4 regions of the Microcoleus sp. N3A4 genome follow, and region 1 is predicted to be linked to each of the others. Evidence: riboswitches for the same ligand, from Rfam matches in the RefSeq annotation. Region 1 holds a riboswitch; each other region holds the start of a gene.
The links. A riboswitch is a leader RNA that binds a small molecule or an ion and turns the genes downstream of it on or off. The one in region 1 is predicted to bind cobalamin.

Region 1 (4,187 bases):
CAATTAAAAACTCATTGCCCTTTCGGTAAATAGCGGCTCCATCCTGCCGATATCCCGTCCGAGGAACTCTTACAGCACCTCTAGTGTTGAAGTTGTGTGCCTTACGCAGATATTTGAGTGGATCGAATCCTTTTCTTTGTGAATGGTCTAACACACTTTGGGCCACAGTTCGATAAGTTCCTCTATCCCATTCAGACAGATATTGCTGTAGTTCGATAACTTCAGTATTGGAATAGTCTTCAAACAGTCGCTCTAAATAAGGATCAAGGGATGATTCGTCTGGCATTTTCACTCTAATTCCAGAGGATATTATTTATCATAGCTTTCCAGGAAAAAGACCGATCGCCTTTCATCTCTTAACTACCGCCCACTGAGTAATCGGTGCCAGCGGTTTCCAACCCTGAAAAGAACCGATCGCCCCTACTCGCTGAATCCCAATTCTAATTAGTTCCCCACCATAACGATCGTGCCACTGCAAAACTTTAAATTCGCTCTCAACTGTCACGGCATTCACAACTAATCGGCCGCCCTCACCTAAAGCATTCCAGCAAGTTTCCAGCACAGCTTCTGCGGTGACACCGCCACCAATGAAAATAGCATTCGGTTGAGGCAAATTTGTCAGGGCTTCCGGCGCTGATCCCGCCACGATTTCGAGTTCGGGAACGCCGAAAGTCGAGGCATTTTCGGCAATGTATTGCAGCCGAGTCGGATGGCGTTCGATCGCGATCGCCCTGCACCGAGGATGACTCCGCATCCATTCGATCGCGATCGAACCGCAGCCAGCCCCCACATCCCAAAGCAACTCTCCCGGAATCGGTGCTAACGCTGACACAGTAACGGCTCGAACCTCTCGCTTGGTAAGTTGTCCGTCGTGGCGATATGCAGCATCCGGCAAACCCGCAGTTCGGGGAAAAAGCAGGGTTTCGCGATCGGCTGCAACTGCGATCGCGATCGCGTTCAAATCAGCCAAATCCGCTGCATTCCAGGCTGCTGCTACCCCCTCGATCCGCCGTTCCGAGTTCCCTCCCATCCGCTCGAACACGGTCATCAAACTGCTGCCAAACCCCCGCTGTGTCAACAATTGGGCCACCTTTCCCGGCGTGTGTCGATCGGCGCTCAATACCAGCAAGCGCGCCCCCGGCGACAAAGCAAGGGCGATCGATGCGATCGGGCGATTTGTCAAACTGAAAGTCTCAACATCCGCCAAAGCCCAACCCAAACGGGCGCAAGCAAGACTAAAAGCCGATGCAGCGGGAATTACAGTCATTTCGGAAATAGGAATTTTGCGCGACAGCGTGACGCCGATGCCGTGACACATGGGATCGCCGCTGGCTAGCACGCACACAGACTGTCCCCGGCGGCGGATGATTCGATCGACTGTTGCTTGTATCGGCGAAGCCCAAAGCAATTGTTCGCGGGTGTCGTCGGTTGGTAGCATTGCGAGGTGACGGGCACCGCCGACAACGACTTGAGATCGATCGAGTAGACAACGGGCGATCGCACTCAATCCCGAAAGTCCGTCTTCGCCAATCCCCACCACCGAAAGCCATTTGTGCATTGCGCCCTTACTGCTAATTACTACTTATCGATTCTAAAGAATAATATCGGATTTCCATTCACAATTCTTTCTTCTACTTGCCTCATTCCGAGTCTTTCTGCGACTTTAAGCGACTCAATGTTTGGGCGATCGCAGCTTGATTTGAAAAAAAAAATTCTCTTCCTTGGCGGCAGTTTTCTTTGCCGCTAGTAATTGTACCATCTCCTTCAATCATCACAGTGTCATCCGAGTAGTATTTTTCCAAAGCTACTGATGTTTGGAATGTCTCAACAAGGTGATTGATATCTGCGAGTTTGATTTGCAATTCTTCAATTGTCATAAATAACGCGATCGCAGGTTTTATAGCCGAAGTTAGAAGTCACGCACTCTGAGAGTGATTTTGACTTTGATTATAGATTATAAAAAATTATTCAGGGATCAGCAAGACAATAAAACGAATTTCCCCCCTAACAGGCGAGCTCGCCCGGAGATTTGTTAAGAAACTCGATCGATCTGGCTGATGCCGATCGACTTGTGATAGATTTCTTAAACCTGAAAGCGGGAAAGTCCGGTGCAATTCCGGCGCTGTGCCGCAACTGTCAAAGTCAGAATGCCGATTTCAGGAGTTTACTTTAGATTCCCTGCGTCGCACGGGGAGGAGTTTCTTTGTTAGCTTTGAGTGAATTGCCGACTTGTCCTGGTTTATTTTACGGTTCCCGCGCCCGAGACGGAATATTATCGAGAATGCGGATTCCGGGGGGGATTTTAAACGCGCAGCAGTGTCGGACGATCGCGGATTTGGTCGATCGATACAGTACCGGTTGTTTGCAAGTAACGAATCGGGCGAATTTGCAAATCCGAGACTTGAATTCGCCAGTTTCTGATGAAGTTTGGCAAGATTTGCTGGAATTGGGATTGGCATCTCGCCGCGTTGAAGTTGACCCGATCCGCAATATTATGGCAAGTCCGACAGCAGGGATCGATCGACAGCAACTACTCGATACTCGCCCGCTAGTGAAAGCTTGGGATGATTACCTGCAAACACATTCCGAGTTGTCGGAACTTTCGCCTAAGTTCAGTATTGGCTTTGACGGCGGGGAATCGGTTTCGATCCGCGATTTACGCAACGATATTTTATTAGCTGCTGAAGGGCGTTCAACCAAATCAGAAATCGTTTTTCGGCTGCATTTAAACGGCGACACAGGGATTTTAATCCAAGAATCGCAATGTATTTCAGTATTAGCCGCCCTCGCTAGCGCCTATCTTGAATACACCAAAAATAGACCTCGAATTGATGGCAAAAAACCGCGTTTGCGTCACCTGCTGGCAGATTGGGGCGCTGAAAGTTATCTAGAAAGGGTACAGCAGAATTTACCATTTTTATTGCAATACACATCTTGCACCTTTCTCAAGAACAGGCAAGATGCCTGTTCCACAAACAGTGAATTTCCTTGTGGGGTGGGCATCTTGCCCGCCCGATCGATCGCCTCATCTGAAAAATCCATCCCCAATCACCAACATCTCGGCATTTACCCTCAGCAACAGTCCGGTTTCTCCTACATGGGAATTGCACTGCCCCTAGGTAAGCTAGAATCAAAACAACTGCGGAATTTGGCAAATTTAGCCCAAAATCTAGCCAGCGGTACCCTGAGACTTACGCCGTGGCAAAATCTGTTGATTTCTGACATCCCCAACTCCCAGCTTTTTGAGGTAAAACAGCAAGTAGCCGATGTGGGATTGCACTCGTCGGCGACTCGCCTAGATTCGTGCTTGGTGGCTTGTGCCGGCAGCAGCGGCTGTGCGTCGGCGGCGACAGATACTCAAAGTCACGCCTTAGCAATGGTGAGGGATTTAGCGGAAAAATTGACGATCGACCTGCCGATTAACATTCATTTCAGCGGTTGCGAAAAGTCCTGCGCCCAGCACCGGCCAATTGATATCACGCTGGTAGGAATTCAGATTGAGCGGGGACACGAGATAATCGAAGGTTACAACATTTATGCAGGTAGAAAAGATTTACCCTTCGGACGGCAAATTTTCCAGAGGGTGAGTGCGGTCGAGATGCCCGGTGCGATCGAGCGAATGTTGCGGGTGTATCAGCGGTTTCGAGAGCCTTTGGAGTCATTTGGTGAGTTTGTCGATCGGCAGGCGATCGACCAATTGCAGGAGTTGTTCAGCACCGAAAAATGGAATTTAAAGTAAAAAAATATCCCATTAAAACTGACAAATTTTAATCATTTATCTTTCTATATCTCTCGATATTTCTGCCTTCGCGCCTTCGCGGTTTATTCAAAAAATCTATTTCACAAATCAAACAAAATTCCCATAACAGTTTTAAACAATGATTGACTACATTCGAGACGGAACAGAAATCTACATCAAATCCTTTGCCACAATTCGATCCGAAACAGATTTGTCAAACTTGCCGCCCGATTTAGAATCGGTAGCCGTGCGACTAATTCACAGTTGCGGCATGACCGATATTGTTGCAGATTTAGCAGCTTCGCCCGGTGCAGCCACCTGCGGACGCCAAGCCCTCTCAGCAGGTGCGCCGATTCTCTGCGATGCCCGGATGGTGGCCGAAGGCATCACTCGCAAACGCCTTCCCGCTGACAATCAGGTGATTTGCACCCTCTGGCATTCCGAAATC
Region 2 (4,187 bases), on a different contig from region 1:
CCGACCGATAAACACTAATTTGGTTTGCCGGATCTCCGAAGGTTGCCAAGGGCGATCGTAAAAATGTTCGATCCGCGAACCCACACCTTGCAACACCATCCTCATCGGTTTCTTGGGAACCGCCACAAACCCTTTAATCCGATAGATTTCCTCCTGCTGCATCAAGGATTGCAGTTTTTTCACCAAAGCTTCAGGTTCAAATTCGCGATCGGCAATAAAGAAAGTCGAGTTAATATCATCATCGTGCTCGTGTTCCTCCTCAGTGTCATGGTGACTCGGGCGAGACTCCAAATCATCCTCAACCGCCGCATTAAATCCCAACAGCACATCGGGGTTAATTTCGCCACCTTTGCAGGGCACAATTTTCACACTCGGACGCAATTCTTGTTGCAACCAGGTTTGGACTTTCTGGTGAGTTTCAGCATCTACGCGATCGACCTTCGTTAAAAGTACCATATCGGCACAGGCTAACTGGTCTTCAAACAATTCCTCGATCGGAGTTTCGTGATCTAAACTAGAATCAGCTTGCCGCTGTGCCATCAAAGCATCGATATCACCGACAAAAGTACCGCTAGCAACAGCTTCGCAATCGACAACAGCAACAACACCGTCTACAGTAGCACCCGTGCGAATTTCCGGCCAGCGAAAAGCTTGAATCAAAGGTTTAGGAAGTGCGAGACCAGAAGTCTCAATTAAGATACAATCAATTTGCTCTCGGCGCTTCAACAATTCCTGCATAGTCGGCAAGAATTCCTCTTGAACAGTGCAGCAAAGACAACCATTTGTTAGTTCTACAATATTGCTGCTGACATTTTCTTCTTCGTCGCAAACTTGGCAATCGCGCAGCAGTTCTCCGTCAATTCCAATTTCGCCAAATTCGTTAACCATAACAGCAATTCGGCGACCTTGATTATTTTGCAATAAGTGACGAATTAGGGTAGTTTTGCCGCTACCGAGAAAGCCGGTAATGACTGTAACAGGAATTTTGTGCATTGATGATTTTGTGCTTATTTGGTGATGGGATATCTCGTTCCCAGGCTCTCTCTGCCTGGGAATACCGATCTAGAGGCTCTGCCTCGCTGGAATAAAAGATCGCTTTTAAAACGAGGCAGAGCCTCGGCGTATGCGTTACCAGGCAAAGCCTAGGAACGAGAAGGAAAAAACTAAAGTCCCTACTACAAACCTATCTAATTTCCCAGCGGCGGAATCTTCGCCAAAATGCCTTTTTTCAGAGCTTGAGGACGCTCAGACCAAGGCAACAAACCGTCCGATTTAGCATAGTATTGACCCGCGCATTCGAGTACAGCTTCCGCACTTTCCGGTTCATTTGCAGGCAAATCGCCAAACAGATAAGTGTACTTTCCAACAGCAGCAAAAGACACCGCACAAGAGCGACTGCAAGCACTCATGCACTCAACTTCCCGAATATCAAACTCATCGCAAAATTCCCAATCTTTAGCGAGTTTCGATAAGTCTTCCATAAATTGTTGACCGCCGCTTTTGCCTTCGCGCTTGCCGTTTTTCCAAACACTAGCGCAAGCAGTGCAAACAAACAGACTGTGCTTTGTGGGTACAGCCGCATTAATTCCATCCATCATCCGTACCTCGCAGATGCGTTCAAAAGTGAGTTAGATATCGGCGGGCATTCTGACTTGAGAAACCACAAGGGTTTCATTACAGTTGCGGGACAGCGCCGGACTTGCACCGAACTTTCCCCGTTTCCTCTAGCGGCTGCTCCCCGCTAGAACCGATCGCGAAATCACATCATACCGCACTTGCCACCAATCAATTTTAGATTTTAGATTTTAGATTTTAGATTTCTGATTAGAGAAAGCGACCCCAGGGATAAATCTGGGGCTGGTTTAGTAGTTTGTAGGGTGCGCCACAAGCACCCTACAGATTACAAATTATGCAGTTTCGTGCTGTTTGCGCCATGCCGGATGCCACAGCAATTCAGCAGTCGATCGCTTCTCGACCATTTCAGGAGTAATCATACAGTGAGCCACATCCTTGCGAGAAGGCAATTCGTACATCACATCTAGCATTAACTCCTCTAAAATGCTGCGGAGAGCTCTCGCGCCAGTTTTGCGGCGGTAGGCTTCCTGGGCGATCGCCCGCAGCGCTTCCGGCTGGAATTCCAACTCCACGCTGTCCATTTTCAACAGCTTTTGATACTGCTTCACCAGCGCATTTCGGGGCTCGGTCAATATTTGCATCAAAGCTGCTTCATCCAGCGGCGAAATCACCGTCACCACCGGAATCCGCCCGACAAACTCAGGAATCAAACCAAACTTGACTAAATCGTCGGGCTGTACCTGCTGCAAAATATCAGCAGCCCGCTTATCCTTGGCCGGCAAAGTTGAGTTACTGTCGCTTTCTGTTGGCTGAATAAAGCCTAAAGATTTTTTACCCAAACGCTGTTCAACTATTTTTTCTAAACCGACAAAAGCACCGCCGCAAATAAATAGAATCTTGCTCGTGTCAACTTGAATAAAATCTTGGTAAGGATGTTTGCGGCCGCCTTGCGGGGGCACGTTAACCACCGTTCCTTCCAACATTTTTAGCAGGGCTTGCTGCACTCCTTCTCCCGATACATCCCTTGTGATCGAAGTGTTTTCGCTTTTGCGAGCAATCTTGTCAATTTCATCAATATAAATAATGCCGCGCTGCGCCGATTCGACATCAAAATCCGACATTTGCAGAAGCCGCAGCAAAATATTTTCTACATCGTCGCCGACATATCCAGCTTCTGTCAGCGTCGTCGCATCGGCTACCGCAAAGGGGACTTCGAGCATTTGCGCCAAACTTTGCGCTAACAAAGTTTTGCCACAACCTGTCGGCCCAACTAGCAGGATGTTGGATTTTTGCAGTTCTACATCGCTGTCAGCAGAAGACTTGTCGCTATCTTTAGCTTGGTCAACGCTCAAGCGCTTGTAGTGGTTGTAAACTGCTACAGAAAGGACTTTTTTTGCTGAATGCTGGCCGATGACGTGGTTGTCTAAATGCTGCTTAATTTCTGTCGGTTTCGGAATTTGAGCTAAAACGATTTTCGATTTGTTCGATCGACCTTGACGCCGCGTTCCTTGTCCCTGAGACTCTCGCACCTCTGATTGGGGAATCTGTTGACCAATTGTTTTGCTGGAGTCAAAAAACTCTTCTTCTAAAATTTCATTGCACAGTTCCACGCATTCATCGCAAATGTAGACGCCGGGCCCAGCTATTAACTTGCGGACGTACTCCTGCGACTTGCCGCAAAATGAGCATCTGAGATGGGAGTCATATTTTGACATATTTGCCTCTTACTTTACGGTTGCGGTTGCTTTCTTTGACTGGGGAAGTTGCCGCGCGATCGATCTTAGCCTTACCCTAGAAAGGTTTCCCGCGGACACCAAAACCAGTCAAGCTTCGCCGACTCTATTTCTAAGTTAACACTTGTGAGGCATTAGTGATTAGTCATCAGTCATTCGACCGATTAAAATATTTTAATTTTCACCGGCCGAGTTTAGCGACACTTGCTTACCATTTTTTGTAGGCTAAAAATTTCCCCGACATAATTAATTTCACTCGATCGCCTTTTGGGTCTGCTTCTTTCTCGACATCCAAAGTAAAGTCTACCGCGCTCATAATCCCGTCACCAAATTTTTCATGTATCACTGCTTTGAGCGGCATCCCGTAAACCTGCATAATTTCATAGAACCGATAAATCAGAGGGTCAACTGGAACTGAGGGATCCAAAGAACCTTTTAACGGAGGTTCGCAGAGAACCGCAACCGTCTCGCCATCTAGTCCCAAAGCCGAGACAATTTTCTCTGCTTCCTCTTCAGATGCGGTTGCTTGACGGTAAATAACCGCGGCAATCCAAACTTCGTCGCGCCCCAAAAGTTTTTCCAAATCTGCAAAACTAATTCCCTTAGCTTTTTTAGCAGCCAAAAGCTTTTCTGTAATTTGTGAAATTGCCATTAAATATGCTCCTACTCACTGCTGTGTTAGATGTGAAATTTGTCTCACATTTTGGTGATTTTGTCAATACCAAGCTGAGAAAAAAAACAGAATCGATCGCTCGGAACTTCAGCAAAAGCTGGTCTCCTCAACTTCGACAACTCATATCGTTTCCAGTTGCATGGGTATTGTTCAAATGTCCAAACAGTCAACAGTCAACAGTCAACAGTCAACAATCAACAATCATT
Region 3 (4,187 bases), on a different contig from region 1:
TTCTAAAGACATTATATTTTGTTATTGATTATTGGTTATTAGTTATTGGTTATTGGTTATTGGTTATTGGAAAATTTACTGACAACTGACAACTAACAACTGACAACTGCCAACTGACTAATGACTAATAACTAATGACTAATGACTAATGACTAATAACTAGAACGCCGATAAAGCAGCCAGACAAACAGCGGAGAACCCAACAAAGCCGTAACCGTACCCACAGGCAATTCTACCGCACCCAAACGAGCCAAAAAATCAGCAAAAGTCAACACCCAAGCACCGCCGATCGCACTCAGCGGCAACACAAACCGATAATCATTACCAACCAACAAACGCACCCCGTGAGGCACAACCAATCCCACAAAACCAATCAATCCGCCGATGCTGACAGCACTCGCAGCTAGCAAAGTAGCAACACCCCCAATCAACAAGCGCGATCGCACCAGCGAAACCCCCAAACCAACAGCTAAATCGTCGCCCAAAGCCAGCAAATTTATCGATCGCCCCAAAAAACATCCTAACAGCAAAGCAGCCACAATATAAGGTGCAGCCACCTGCAAATCCGACCAACCGCGACCGTTCAAACTGCCTATCAACCAATTCAAAGCAGCTTGCAAGCGGCTGTCTTCAGCTAACAGCAGCAGTGTAGTTTGTATTGCCCCAAACAGAGAACTCACAGCCACACCAGCTAAAACCAAACGTTCCACAGAAATCCCCGTTTTAGTTTTTCCCAAAAAGTAGACCAGCATCGAAGTTAAAATAGCACCAATCCAAGCCGCCAAAGGCACCCAAGTTTGAAATATTCCCAAAGTCAGCATGGTAATCGCAACCAACCCTGCACCCGCCGAAATTCCTAATACAAAAGGATCGGCTAAACCGTTGCGGAGCAACCCTTGCAGCAAAGCCCCCGACATTCCCAACGCCGCACCAACTGTCAGCGATGCAGCAACTCTGGGCAAACGCAATTCCCAGAAAATAGTTTGATTGACAGCATCGCCTCGGTGCAGAAATGCTTGCCACAATTGATCGGCACTCATCGGCACCGCACCAAAAGAAAGCGAAAGGGCGATCGTTAATAGCAAACCCAATCCTAAGAATATAACTGCCTGAAAAACTCGATATTTTAGCCAGATTTTTTGCAAATTCACTAGATTACACCACTTGATTTTAAAAATAAAGCGCGATATGTCCTCCGTTGAGATTTGCGGAACGATCGAACTCGTTAACTACAATAACCCATTTACCAGAAGGTGGCGACCGTGGGAACAGATGAACAGCCGACGATCGAAAAACTCTACATCGCGCTATTTGTCGGAGGGGTTGCAAATTTTCGGAAATGTGGTATTGTCAGAAGTAATCGGTTCTGGTGGAGATCACCCACTAGAGGAAACGGGGAAAGTCCGGTGCGAACCCGGCGCTGTCCCGCAACTGTGATGAAGCGTACAATCGTTTCTTAGTCAGGATGCCCGCCGATTGTATCGTTTCATTTAACCCATCTGCGAGGTACGGATGTATTCAGCATTTTGTTTTCAATTCGATTCTCTTTCAGAGACGCTGCGCGATCGGCGATTATACTCCTTAACCCGCGAGAAACCTGTGGTGGAATTGGTTTCTAGGGCGAGATAGCAAGTTTGAAAAACTAGCATGAACAGCATTATCTAGTTTCAGATGCAAGGAATCTTGCTGGGCATTTGCCTGCTGTAATTTCTAACAGCTTTTTTATAGCTTTGTTGGAAATTCAGATGGTTTTGCCTTTGATGCGCCCTGCAATCTAATGGCATTGCTGTCGAAAATTCGGCATCGGATACCTCTTGGTTTCCGACAGAGTTTCTATGGACTGATGAATCAATTGACAACCCCAACTTAGGAGCAATTATGTCAATTTTAACGGCAACTCTTGGATATCCCCGCATTGGTAAAAACCGTGAAGTTAAGAAAGCTTTGGAAGGTTTTTGGAGTGGCAAATTAGAGGCAGATACTTTACTGTCCACTGTTCAAACTGTAGAAATAGAAAATTGGAAAACACAGCTACAGACAGGCATCGATCGCATCGGTGCAGGCGATACCACACTCTACGATCGCGTGCTTGACTGGACAATTCGTTTAGGTCTAATTCCCAAACGCTTTCAGGGGTTATCAGGACTCGATCGATACTTTGCAATGGCACGGGGCAAAGCAGGAATTCCGGCCCTAGAGATGACCAAATGGTTTGATAGCAACTATCACTACCTCGTCCCAGAAATTCCGACCCAACTGCAACCAGCAGATTTCAGCGATTTTCTGGAGACGGTGCAGCGGGCAAAAGCGACGTTAGGGGAGCGGGCAGTGCCGATCGTTCTTGGCCCCTGTACCCTACTGCGGTTGAGTCGGTTAGATGGCGCAATGGACGATTCTCTAGCGCAATTGCTGCCGCGCTACATCGAACTCTTGACGCAATTAAAAGCCCTTGGCGTTGCCGAAGTGCAGATACATGAACCTGCCTTAGTTCTGGGAGATGCAAACAATTTCAAAGCACACTATCAAACTGCTTATCAAGCCTTTGCTAAATTCGATTTACCGCTGCATCTTGTCACTTACTTTGATGACTTGGGTGAAACTTATTCTTGGGTGATGGCATTGCCTGTTAGCGCGATTAGTTTAGACTTCACTCGCGGACGCAATTTAGATTTACTCAAGCAATATGGATTTCCCCCAGATAAGCATCTGGGTGTTGGCATTGTGGATGCCCGCAACATCTGGCAAATCCGTCCAGAAAAATTGCTGCCAGTGCTGCAAGACATTCAAAGAATTACGCCTAATATCGTCATTCAGCCGTCGGCATCATTGCAGTTTGTTCCCTACGATTCCAAACGGGAAACAAAGTTGCCAGAACCTCTCCGCAATGTGTTGAGTTTTGCCGAACAAAAACTGCAAGCGGTGAAGTTTTTGGCACGCTGTTTAGCAGGAGAAGAAACTGAGAGCGATCGCGCCAAGATTACCGATGCCTGGACAAAATTCGAGCAATTTAGTCCAGCCAATCCTGCCGTGCAGTCACGCATGAAAAGCATTACGACAAATGACTTTCTACGGGAATTATCCTACGGTTTGCGGCTGTCAAAACAGATTTCTCTGCCCATTTTTCCCACCACAACGATCGGCTCATTTCCTCAAACATCAGAAGTGCGACAACTGCGAGTACGGTATAAAAAGGGTGAATTGAGTCAGCCAGAGTATGAAGCAGCGATCGATACTGAGATTGCCGACAGCATTAAACTCCAAGAAGAAATTGGGCTGGATGTGCTAGTGCATGGCGAATTTGAACGCACCGATATGGTGGAATACTTTGGACAACAGTTAGATGGATTTGCCTTCACGCAAAATGGCTGGGTGCAAAGCTATGGCAGTCGGTACGTGCGTCCGCCGATTATTTACGGTGATGTCGTTCGCACTGCCCCAATGACGGTACGCGAGTTTAAAGTAGCGCAATCATTGACGCAAAAACCAGTTAAGGGAATGCTAACAGCTCCCGTAACAATTTTAAATTGGTCATATCCGCGCACCGATATTTCTCGACAGGAACAAGCGTTTCAAATTGCGCTGGCCTTGCGCGATGAAGTGGCAGACTTAGAAGCAGCAGGAGCGAGGATAATTCAAGTAGATGAACCCGCATTACGCGAAGGTTTACCTCTGAAGGTAGAACGCTGGAGTGAATACCTGTCTTGGGCAGTAGATGCGTTTCGTTTGGCAACCGCAGTCGCTCATCCCCAAACTCAAATTCACACGCATATGTGCTACTGCGAATTCGGCGACATTATCAAAGACATTGAACGGTTAGATGCCGATGTGATTTCGATTGAAAATAGTCGCAGCAACAACCAAACGCTGCATGAAATCATCGCCGCAGGCTACACCTATCAAGTGGGTAACGGCGTGTATGACATCCACAGTCCAGTCGTGCCAACAACAGAACAGATTTTGCAGCAGTTGCGAACTGGAATTGCCAATTTACTTGTGCAGCAAATTTGGGTGAATCCCGATTGCGGCCTGAAAACACGGCGTTGGGAAGAAGTAATTCCGGCACTGAAAAATATGGTGGAAGCTGCCAAAACGCTGCGGGAGGAAGTAAATGCGACCGGAAAATAGCATCTGGCAGGGAAACTTTGGCTACTGGCAACATGGCTTCATTCACACAAATCTGCTGACGA
Region 4 (4,187 bases), on a different contig from region 1:
GTTTTGGGCTATCCAAAGTTCATCGGCGATCGCCAATAAGCTAAAAATAAACCGATACATTAGTAATAGCAGTTCTGTGACTAACTCTGGACAGCGTAATTGTCTGAGAATCTGCAAGATTTCGGTAAATGGAACCGTCAAGAGGATGAAATACATACAGCTTGTCGATGCGAAGGCGCGGGCAAATAGCAAGCTCACTTGGTATATCCCAGTGCGGCTCACATACAGATAAAAAGTGCCGGTGCTAATCCCCCAACCTTGCCAGATATCCCACTGAATTGCGGGAATACGATCGCCCGCCACCGCACTCATCGCCAAAGCAGGCAAACTTGTCAGCAAAAACATCAACGGTAGCGACAGCAACCGCAAATACAGTTCCCCCGGAATACCCGCATAGATGACGATCCAGACAGCCAACCAAAGGGCGATCGACAATTGGACGATCGCAGGAGAAACCAGAGAAAGAATTAACAGGGCGATCGCAAAGGATAATTTGTGGGTTGGCGGCAACCCGCGCAAGCGATTTGTATAAGCCAGACTGTCAATCTGATGGTTCATTCCGACGGCTATTCATCATCAGATTTTTGTCGCTGCGATCGCCCCTTGTACAGCCCGATCGCGTAGCCAATTACGCCCGATCCTAGCGCCGCTTGAGTCGCAAACAGCAAACTTTCAATTTCTCCGCTAGCAGGCTCAAATAAGTGATTGAACCAAGGTTGATAGTCCGGTTGAATTTCCGTAATCGCTTTCTGTGCTTCCCCATCCGATCCGCCGTATTCACCCCGGACAAAAACTAGGGGAATAACGGCAAGCGCGATCACAGCAATTACCAACATCCAATTTTGTTGTGAAGTAGCTTGCTGATTTCTTGTGTTTTTTTGACTCATGGCTTATGACTCCTGTCTCAATAGTTTCAAAGTTTCTAACTCCGGCTTCCCGTAAGAATGCAGCCAATTCCAGACTAATACAGTCAGCAATCCCTCACTAATAGCAAGGGGTACTTGAGTAATTGCAAAGATACCAGCAAACTTGAGAAACGAAGCCATAAAACCGCCGCTGGCTGCGGGAAAAGCTAACGCTAATTGAATCGAAGTAACCACGTAAGTCAGCAAATCTGCAAAAGCTGCTGCACAAAAAATTGCCGCCCGTTGCCTGCCAGTTCGCATCAGCAATTGATAGATAAAATAGGCAGCAAACGGGCCAACTATCGCCATCGAAAACATATTAGCTCCCAGCGTTGTCAGCCCGCCGTGAGCTAACAGTAACGTTTGAAAAAGCAGCACTAAAGCACCGAGTACCGCCATCACCGAAGGGCCGAATAAAATCGCACCCAAACCCGTACCCGTTGGGTGAGAACAACTCCCCGTTACCGATGGAATTTTTAAAGCAGAAAGTACAAAAGTAAACGCACCGGCTAAAGCTAACAGCAGTTTAAGTTCCGGGTGTTCTTTGGTGATGCGGGCGATCGCACGCAACCCAAAGGCAAAAAAAGGCAGCGCCACAATCCACCAAAACGCAGCCCATTGCACCGGCAAAAAACCTTCCGAAATGTGCATAGCTGCGGCGGGCGTTGCCGAGCCCAAGACAATATAACAACTCAAGCCAGCCATCAATCCCAAGCTGACCAATTTCCGATTTCCGGCCTTCATGCTGAACCTCGCAGATGAGACAATGTAAACCAACACATCGGCGGGCATCCTGACTCAGAAAGCGACATCACCTTCATTACAGTTGCGGGACAGCGCCGGACTTGCACCGAACTTTCCCCGTTTCCTCTAATGGCTGCTCCCCATTAGAACCGAATCGTTAGGCTTAGTATAGTCGATCGCGTAAGTCTCAGCAAATATTTTACAAAAATTACTTCAGATTAACTAAATCAAAATTACCGATCGTCTTCTCTTCTCTTCCTTCGCGTCTTCGCGGTTCGTTCAATAAATACTATCGCCAAACAAATCAACGGTATAATATTAGTGATTTTTGAGGAAAGCCGCCATGTTAGATTACAAATTTCCGAGGCACTGGCCCTCAGCCGATGAACTACCAGACTCCGATGAAACACCTGTGGATAACGAACTGCAAGAATTAATACCGGGATTGCTAAAGGCAATCTTGCTGATACTTTGGTCAGAACGCATGGACTGGTTTTTTGGCATAGATATGGGTATCTATTATCACCCCGATAAACCTCACATTGTGCCAGATGCTTTCTTAAGTTTAGGTGTAGAAAGGTTTTATGATGAAGAATTGCGTCCCAGTTACGTGCTGTGGGATGAAAATGTTTTGCCGACTTTTGTGCTGGAAGTAGTTTCCCCAACTTATCGCAAGGAATACAGCACAAAGTTGGAGGAATATCAAGCTTTAGGCGTACTTTATTACGTCATTTATTCTTCCCGCCGTCGCCGTAAACCTCATTTAGAAGTACACAAGTTAGTCAATGGGAAGTATGAATTACAGCCAGGACATCCAGTTTGGATGCCAGAAATTGGTTTGGGGATTGGTTGTGAAAGGGGAAATTATTCTGGGGTGACAAGGGAGTGGTTGTATTGGTATGATGCCGATGGCAAACGCTATCTGACACCTGAAGAACAGGTAAAACAATCAGCGGAACGTGTCCAACAGGAAGCCCAGCGCGCCCAACAGGAATCGCAGCGCGCCCAACAGGAAGCCCAGCGCGCCGATCGATTGGCTGAACGTTCCGATCGACTAGCTCAGCGATTGCGAGAGTTGGGGATAGATCCCGATAATCTGACCTGATGGCAATCAAGAGCACCAGACTGACCGACTCTGGACGCTCAGAAACCGGGTTTTTCAACCGAGATCGATCGCCCTCAACGAAGGATTTCCGGGAAAAAACCCGATTTCTACATCCAAGAATGTGTGAATATTTATCGCAAAAATCACCAAAGATGCAGCTAAATTTGGAACCAACAGAGAGTTTGACGGCAAACATTGAGATCCAGCTCGAAAAAATGACGATCGGGAGAGGTTATTAAATAATGGTCACGGATTTGCGTTCTTACGATGTCATCGGCTTTGGTGATGAAGTTCCAGGAGTTTTAGCTGTTATCTCGGCTGCCAGAGAATATCGTCGCCGGACAAAGCGTTATCCGCGAGTTATGCTGATGTCTAAAGGAAGCTTGCAAGAAGGGATTGGCGGGCATTTGGCAAGAGGCGGTCTTGCTTATTTAGATAGAAGTCAGATTAGTCAAGAACTTCAAAAATCTTTAAATTTAGATACCTTTGGTTCACCAGCGGCAATCTATAAAGAGTTCCTGCAAAAATCCGGTGTCACCGCAATTGCACTTGACCCCCGCAAAGCCAGTGCAGCGCTAAAAGAAATGCTGTTACAAGCTGGAGTCGCTCTCCTCAGCAAAGTAGAAATTCAATCAGTCAGTAAAGAAGGCCAAAAAATTGCCAGTATAACCACCTCTAAAGGCGCAGTTTATGCCGGCAAGCAATTTATTGATGCCACTGTCAATGCCGAATTAGCTCAAGCTGCCGGCGTGAGAAAGCAGCAGGGATTTGAAACATTTGGTCTGCCTAACTCAGAACTTCCAGTCACCCTCGTTTTTGAAACCCAAGGACTTACTGCAAGAAGACTGAAAGAACTCGATTACATTTATCTAAAACGCTTCACAAACCTCGCCGATTCTGAAAGTCAAAATTTTTTGCTGTACGCTGCAGGCAAGGATGTCAAACTAGCACAAGAACTCCGGCTGGAAATGATCGACACTAGAGGCAATCTCAAAACTCTGTGGGCGGGTAACGATTACATCGATGTTCGCTCGCCGGCTCTGTCTGCAGCTTATCACTCCTTTAGAGGAAGAAAGCTATCTTTGCCTCAAACGGGCGTAATTTTAGATGAGGGAAATATAGCAATACTTCCAAATGAAAGACTTTCGTGGAATGCGCTTTTATTTGCAGTCACCGCCAGCGAAGCAGAAGCCTTAGCGAGAAGCGGGAGCAAACCCACGGCTAATATGCAAAGAGAGATGTTATTTGTTGCCACTTGGCTGAGGAGTTTGGGGGCTACTTCTGTTACTTCTGCATCAGAACTTTATATCAGACACGCTGGCAATGTAACGGGAGTTGTAGAACCTTTAACCGGCGCACAAATGCTGTTTGGTGGCGTACCTGCTAATGAGGCACTTGCAACATTTAGCTATCATTTTGATGTACGCGGAGGC

Region 2: it holds a riboswitch for cobalamin, as region 1 does, so the genes downstream of both, QUA56_RS23950 (DUF1636 domain-containing protein) here and cobG (precorrin-3B synthase) in region 1, are expected to answer to the same signal.
Region 3: it holds a riboswitch for cobalamin, as region 1 does, so the genes downstream of both, metE (5-methyltetrahydropteroyltriglutamate--homocysteine S-methyltransferase) here and cobG (precorrin-3B synthase) in region 1, are expected to answer to the same signal.
Region 4: it holds a riboswitch for cobalamin, as region 1 does, so the genes downstream of both, QUA56_RS19000 (energy-coupling factor ABC transporter permease) here and cobG (precorrin-3B synthase) in region 1, are expected to answer to the same signal.

Annotation. Positions count from the first base shown of each region.
Region 1 covers NZ_JAUBRJ010000021.1:106,279-110,465, forward strand. The annotation lists gene QUA56_RS14860 (hypothetical protein) at 1-286, opposite strand, end outside; gene cbiE (precorrin-6y C5,15-methyltransferase (decarboxylating) subunit CbiE) at 350-1,558, opposite strand; gene QUA56_RS14870 (hypothetical protein) at 1,641-1,877, opposite strand; adenosylcobalamin-variant (AdoCbl-variant) riboswitch at 2,082-2,161, shown strand; gene cobG (precorrin-3B synthase) at 2,204-3,739, shown strand; gene QUA56_RS14880 (precorrin-8X methylmutase) at 3,879-4,187, shown strand, end outside.
Region 2 covers NZ_JAUBRJ010000047.1:48,294-52,480, forward strand. The annotation lists gene cobW (cobalamin biosynthesis protein CobW) at 1-993, opposite strand, end outside; gene QUA56_RS23950 (DUF1636 domain-containing protein) at 1,188-1,598, opposite strand; cobalamin riboswitch at 1,621-1,767, opposite strand; gene clpX (ATP-dependent protease ATP-binding subunit ClpX) at 1,908-3,290, opposite strand; gene cynS (cyanase) at 3,517-3,960, opposite strand.
Region 3 covers NZ_JAUBRJ010000009.1:33,093-37,279, forward strand. The annotation lists gene QUA56_RS07675 (ABC transporter ATP-binding protein) at 1-12, opposite strand, end outside; gene QUA56_RS07680 (iron ABC transporter permease) at 153-1,151, opposite strand; cobalamin riboswitch at 1,345-1,491, shown strand; gene metE (5-methyltetrahydropteroyltriglutamate--homocysteine S-methyltransferase) at 1,879-4,125, shown strand; gene QUA56_RS07690 (hypothetical protein) at 4,109-4,187, shown strand, end outside.
Region 4 covers NZ_JAUBRJ010000032.1:14,480-18,666, forward strand. The annotation lists gene cbiQ (cobalt ECF transporter T component CbiQ) at 1-558, opposite strand, end outside; gene QUA56_RS18995 (energy-coupling factor ABC transporter substrate-binding protein) at 567-887, opposite strand; gene QUA56_RS19000 (energy-coupling factor ABC transporter permease) at 891-1,649, opposite strand; cobalamin riboswitch at 1,672-1,818, opposite strand; gene QUA56_RS19005 (Uma2 family endonuclease) at 1,993-2,754, shown strand; gene QUA56_RS19010 (hypothetical protein) at 2,809-2,946, opposite strand; gene QUA56_RS19015 (FAD-dependent oxidoreductase) at 2,997-4,187, shown strand, end outside.